Linked DNA regions of Massilia litorea. Each later gene encodes a partner of the first gene's protein in a complex. Links are inferred from orthologs where the notes say so. Each region holds a gene or a part of one and is shown on either strand. Other genes may lie near its edges. The genes, in order: sbcB and ssb.

Region 1 (3,304 bases):
CGCGGCCTGGACCCGCAACGACTCGCTCCTGTGCGTCGGACTCGACCCTGATCTGGCGCGCTTCCCTGCTCATTTGAAGGATCAACCGGACGCGATCGTCCGGTTCTGCAAGGCCATCATCGACGCCACGGCGGACCTCGCCTGCGCCTTCAAGCCGCAGATCGCCTATTTCGCCGCCCTCGGCGCCGAAGACCAGCTCGAGGAAATCTGCTCCTACCTGCGCGACACTTATCCGCACATCCCCCTGATCCTCGACGCCAAGCGCGGCGACATCGGGGCGACCGCCCACCAGTACGCGCGCGAAGCCTTCGACCGCTACGGCGCGGACGCGGTCACGGTCAATCCCTACATGGGTTTCGATTCGGTCGAGCCCTACATGGCGTGGAAAGACCGCGGCGTGATCGTGCTGTGCCGCACTTCGAATGCAGGCGGTTCGGACCTGCAGTTCCTGGATGTGGGCGGCCTGCCGCTGTACCAGCATGTGGCGAAACTCGTGGCCGGGAAATGGAACCGCAACGGCCAGTGCGCGCTGGTGGTGGGGGCGACCTTCCCGGAAGAACTGGCGCAGGTGCGCAAGATCATCGGCGACATGCCTTTATTGGTGCCGGGTGTCGGTGCGCAGGGGGGCGATGTCGAGGCGACCGTGCGTGCCGGGCGGACCGCCGGTGGGACCGGGATGATGATCAATTCGTCGCGGGCGATTTTGTATGCGGTGCCGCAGGAAGGCGAGGATTTTGCGGCGGCGGCACGGCGTGTCGCACGCGAGACGCGGGATGAGATCAATCGGTATCGGGGGTAATGATAAACCCCCGCGTTGGGCGTAGCGGGGAATTCGGGCAGCACGCTGCCCGCCCGCGAAGCGCCCTGCGCGACAGGGCAGGGCACGCCCAAGTTTAATACCTGCTCGGCGCAATCGCTTCGACGTATTCGTACAAGGCACCCAGGATCTCCTCGGCGCGCTCGTCCGCCGTCTCCGACAGCGCATCGATCTCCCCAAACAACTGGTCCACCGTGCGTGCCCCGCCCGCTCCATCGAACAGCCGCGCCGCGCGGTGTTCTTCCCAGCTCTCCATCTCCTGCTCGCTTAGCGTCTGCGGGAAATTGCGTGCCCGGTAGCGCCACAGCAGTTCGGCCAGCCGCTCGTCCTCGAACGAAGGCCGGCTTGTGGCCAGCTGTGCAGGCGTCTGCATGCGCAGGGATTCGAGCTTGCGGCGGTCGTTGTTGCTGACGAACCCGCCATACAGGTCTTCATCGACATCGGTCTCGTTGCCGGAGGCCGGCTTCTGGTACACCTGCGCCCAGATCGCCGCCATGTCGGGCCCGTTCGCCGCCAGCTGCGCGTGGGCTTTGGCCTGGTCGAGGTCGAGGCCCCAGCGCGTCGCCATCGCCGGGCTCAGGGTCTTCAGGTTCCCGACCAGCATCGGCGACTTGTTCAGGTGGACGCTCTTGATCGGCAGCCGCGTGACACCTTCCGGCAGGTCGGCGCTGCGCGTGAACATGCGCAGCCGGATCGTCTCGACATCCAGACTAAACAGTTCCGACGGATCGTGACGGCAATCCCACACCAGGATTTCGTTCTTGTTGCTCGGATGCTGGGCCAGTGGCCAGACCAGAGCCAGACAGCCGTTCTCGACCGGGAACATGCCCGATACGTGCAGGAAGGGCTGGCGCGCTGCGCGTTCCAGGTGCAGGCCCATTTCGCTGGCGACCTTGTCCTTGCGCCGCAGTTCGAGGCAGAAGTCGAACAGGCGCGGCTGTTTATTCCGGATCAGGCGCGCCAGTGCGATCGTGGCGCGCACGTCGGACAGCGCGTCGTGCGCCGCCTCGTGCGACAGGCCGTTGGCGCGGGTCAGGTCCTCGAGGCGGAAGCTCGGACGTCCATCCGGATGCGTCGGCCATTCGATGCCTTCCGGACGCAGCGCATAGGTCATGCGCACGACGTCGAGCAGATCCCAGCGGCCGCAATTGTTCTGCCATTCGCGCGCATACGGGTCGAGCAGGTTACGCCAGAACAGGAAGCGCGTGACTTCGTCGTCGAAGCGGATCGTGTTGTAGCCGACGCCGATCGTCCCCGGCTCGGCGAACGCCGCCTCGATCTGGCGCGCGAATTCGTGCTCGGGCACCCCCAGTTCGAGGCATTGCTGCGGCGTGATGCCCGTGATCAGGCAGGACTGCGGATCTGGCAGGTAATCGTTGGCCGGCTGGCAGAACAGCATCAGCGGTTCGCCGATCTCGTTGAGCTCGGCATCGGTGCGGATCGCGGCAAACTGCGCCGGACGATCGCGGCGCGGCTGGGCGCCGAAGGTTTCGTAGTCGTGCCAGAGGAAAGTGTGTGTGCTCATCGTTTTATTGTATGTGGCCATCCTGATGGAGCATCAAGAATGGCAGGGATTGTCGGGCCGCAGCCGCGATCCGTCAATCAAACGCTCACACAGTTGCGGCCTGCTTCCTTGGCGCGGTAGAGGGCGGCATCGGCCGCTTCGATCAGGCTGGTTTCGTCGCCGTTCGGATCGAGCACGGCCACGCCGAAGCAGGCCGTCAGGTGCGGCATCGGCACCCGCATGTCGGGGAACAGCACGGCTTCGCGCATCTGATGGCACAGGCGGTCGGCCACCATGCGGGCCAGCTCGACGGTCGTTTCAGGCAGCACGGCCATCAATTCCTCGCCGCCATAGCGCACCGCAAAATCGGATGGCCGCAAGCCGTCGCGGATGACGTTTGCCGCCGCGCACAGGGCGGCGTCGCCAACCAGGTGGCCGTGGGTGTCGTTGAACTTTTTAAAGTTGTCGAGGTCGACCATGAGCAGGGACAGCGGGCTGCCCTGGGCACGGGCGCGGCCCACCAGTTTCGGCAGCATGTCGGCCAGCCAGGCCCGGTTGTAGAGGCCGGTCAGGGTATCGTTCAGCGAGAGCTGGCGGTAGAACTCGCCGAGCTTCTGGCGCCGGCGCAACAGGGCATTGGCGGCGCGGATGCGGAAAGACATCAGGCGCAGCAGGTTGCGCGCCACGGCGTTCGACTGGTCGATCAGTTCCCAGGCGAGCTGCGATTCGATCACCAGCAAGCACGTTTCTTCGACGGCGTGGACGGCGTCGAGATTGGCGGCGTCGTCCAGCACCGACTGCTCGCCCACGCTTTCGCCCGGCAGGATGCGGTTGACGTTGCCGTCCGAGGTGCCGGCATGGCCGTCGGTTTCGACTTCGAGCATGCCCGACAGCACGATATACAGGCGCGCCCGCACGGCATCCTCGATAGCTTCACCCGCGGCAAGTTGCACCACCTCGCAATCGGCCAGCGCGACCGCGGC
Region 2 (3,121 bases), 4.0 Mb from region 1 along the record:
CGGTCGATCACGACGTCGATCGAATGCTTTTCCGTCTTTTTGAGTTTCGGCAGCTCGTCGATCTCGTAGATCCGGGCCGGATTGACCCCGCTCTGGATGCGGAAACGAATAAAACCTTGCGCCTGCATGCCGGCGAAGAGATCGGAATGTTCACCTTTGCGGCCGGCCACGACCGGCGCCAGGATCATCAGCTTGGTGCCCTCGGGCATGGCCAGCACCGAATCGACCATCTGCGAGACAGTCTGCGCCGCCAGCGGCTCGTGCGGGTGGTCCGGGCAGTAGGGCGTGCCGACGCGCGCGTACAGCAGGCGCAGGTAGTCGTGGATTTCGGTCACGGTGCCGACGGTCGAGCGCGGATTGTGCGAGGTTGCCTTCTGCTCGATGGAAATCGCGGGGGACAGACCCTCGATCAGGTCGACGTCCGGCTTTTCCATCAGTTGCAGGAACTGGCGCGCATAGGCCGACAGCGACTCGACATAGCGGCGTTGTCCCTCGGCATACAGGGTATCGAAGGCAAGCGAGGATTTACCCGAGCCCGACAGGCCGGTGATGACGATCAGCTTGTTGCGCGGCAGGTCGAGATTGATGTTTTTGAGGTTGTGCGTACGGGCACCACGAATACGAATTTCTTCCATTAAATTTGGCAGGCTTTCAATAAGTTTTGCGGGGCCGCGCACGAACTGTCGCGATGGGCGGGCCAATCGAGGGGGAATCTGCTAGTTTAACGCGTTTTTGTTGCGGCTGTACATTCATCCAGTACTCTGGTGTACCAGCGCTGTCAGCTTGATATGCCGTTCTCACAAGCGAACTGAAATCGACAATACCGCTCCCGGTGTATGTGAGCCGTTTGCGCCCGGCTTCAATGGCAAATAGTTCAGAATCCGAAAATAAATTTGCGGGGGTACCGGGACAAGGATCGGCACTTTTTGCGCCGCGTCGGATGCTGACTCAAGCCAACAAAATCTTCTTTATATGCGGGCACTTCGGCCCCATAATATCGTGCTGTATCACTCAGTTCCCTGGCGCTTAGACACGTGCAGAGCCAGGGCTTACAAAATCCTGAAGGAGTACCACCATGGCATCAGTCAACAAGGTCATCATCGTCGGCAACCTCGGCCGCGATCCGGAAATCCGCTACATGCCGAGCGGCGACGCCATCGCGAACATCGCGGTCGCCACCTCGTTCAAGTCGAAGGACCGCAACACCGGCGAGCAGAAAGAGCTGACCGAATGGCACCGCATTTCGTTCTTCGGCCGCCTGGCCGAGATCGTCGGCCAGTATCTGAAGAAGGGTTCCTCGGTCTACGTCGAAGGCCGCCTGCAGACCCGCAAGTACACGGACAAGGACGGCATCGAGCGCTACGCGACCGACATCGTCGCTGAAAACATGCAGATGCTGGGCGGCCGTGCCGGCATGGGTGGCGATAGCGGCGGCATGGGCATGGACGACGGCGGCGGCTACGATGCGCCACCGCAGCGCCAGCAGGCACCACGCCAGGCGCCACCGGCCCCGGCAGCCCGTCCACAGCCGCAGCGTCCGGCACCAAACTTCTCGGACATGGACGACGACATTCCGTTCTAAACCCTGCCTTGTCGTATTTTTGTCGATAGAAGCGCGTGTGCCGAAGGCACACGCGCTTTTTCTTTATCCACACTTATTTAGTGGAGCTGTGGCGCAACTACTACATAGGGCGCCTAACCGGGTTTGAACTGACCCACGCGTGGACTGAACGCTGGCGCCGCACGGTAATAGATCACGACCGAATGCTTGCTGTGTCAGCCGCTTGGGTGTGGCTGGCAGAGGCGCGTATGCTGCTCAATAGACTCGCTTACCAGCATTGATTTTGTCTACACCCTCTTAGCCAAAACAGTGGGTAAATGACGAGATTCGTCGCAAAGCGTGTCAAGTTTTGGAATGGGAAGCGTCATTCTGTTTTAAACAGACCTGGAGGCTTACCAGTCCATGAGGCTGCCCTATACTTAGCGATGCACCGTACCGCAGCCGAGCCGCCAACACGGTTCATGCTGTGTGCCTGGCGTTGGCGTTGTTGCATCGGGACCTAAGCAATGCAGGAATCGACTTGCTGAAACGGCACGATCGCACCGGTTGCAAGCTTGGGAATCCCCGGCGGGCGCGCAACCGCGCGTACGCTCGCGGTGGAGAAATCAGGCTATTAAGGCGAAGTCGTCGAGATGCAGCTAGCATACGAGTCCGCGATTCCCTCGGACGCGCCTACAATCGCACGCAATGGCTCGATAAGCGGCGAGCACGCATGCAAGCGTGGGCGAACTACCTTGACGGTCTCAAAAACACTGTCTAAACGCGAATGCGCCAGCCTCGTAGCGTCTCGATCGAACGCTCTGTTCCGTCGGCTCGCAGTGGATCGTCACTGCGGGGCATATCTTCCGTCCGGCTCTTGCAAAAAAGTCAGCGGGGGTGACGCAAGCGCCGCACGATCCAACGCACAGTCCGCAGGCCGTGCCGCAATAAAGGTACTCGATATAGAGCTCTGTAGCTGCGTATCAGCCGGTACGAGCGCGACCGGCTGAACTCTCTCCAAGCGTGCGCCTCGTGTTGGTATTCGATCAACTGATGTCGCAGCGAATCGTTGTCGCGCTCAGCTGCGTCAAGCTTGCGAGCGTAATGCAACAACTGTGCGCGCAACTCAGCCACCTTTCGAGCCGTGTAATCCATATGCACGACAGCCTCTTCGTCAAGCAGCCTTTTCATAATTCGTATCCCCGAAAATCCTTTTAATTCCTGCAAGATAGCCGGCGCGTCCATGGCGCCCCGAAATGTAGTTCAGTGCGTTGGCCGACAAGCAGGCCAATTTAGTCGGATCTTCGTAGAGCAGCCCGAGCGCCTGTACGTACTGCGACGCAGCCTGCGCATCGTCGAGCGGCAAGTCCAACAAGATGCCCGTATCTCCGTCCGTGATCGCGTCCGCGATGCCTCCGATTCCAGGCGCGATCACGGGCAGTCCGGCAGCCATCGCCTCAAGAATGATGTTCGGCAGACCGTCATACCATGTCGTATAGATAAACGCATCATATTGATCGAGCGCGATGTCGGTGATATCGCTGAAAGCGCCCCGATAGTTGAATTTCGACATGTCAATCT

What was found.
Region 2: the proteins of sbcB (region 1) and ssb are in contact, whole or in part, in a crystal structure (PDB 3C94), measured with the Escherichia coli proteins. The link is inferred for Massilia litorea from one-to-one orthologs.

What each region holds. Positions count from the first base shown.
Region 1 is NZ_CP062941.1:5,117,230-5,120,533, reverse strand. What follows is about bases 119-3,101. They hold sbcB (exodeoxyribonuclease I), read right to left. Parts: upstream 2,343-3,101; coding sequence 894-2,342; downstream 119-893. Other genes in these bases: LPB04_RS22975 (GGDEF domain-containing protein), read right to left, coding at 2,420-3,101; pyrF (orotidine-5'-phosphate decarboxylase), read left to right, coding at 119-799. Outside these bases: more of pyrF, read left to right, coding at 1-118; more of LPB04_RS22975, read right to left, coding at 3,102-3,304. UniProt on the Escherichia coli protein: Degrades single-stranded DNA (ssDNA) in a highly processive manner.
Region 2 is NZ_CP062941.1:1,117,254-1,120,374, reverse strand. Bases 29-2,828 are described here. They hold ssb (single-stranded DNA-binding protein), read left to right. Parts: upstream 29-1,075; coding sequence 1,076-1,582; downstream 1,583-2,828. Other genes in these bases: LPB04_RS04960 (glycosyltransferase), read right to left, coding at 2,715-2,828; uvrA (excinuclease ABC subunit UvrA), read right to left, coding at 29-635. Outside these bases: more of uvrA, read right to left, coding at 1-28; more of LPB04_RS04960, read right to left, coding at 2,829-3,121. UniProt on the Escherichia coli protein: Plays an important role in DNA replication, recombination and repair. Binds to ssDNA and to an array of partner proteins to recruit them to their sites of action during DNA metabolism. Acts as a sliding platform that migrates on DNA via reptation.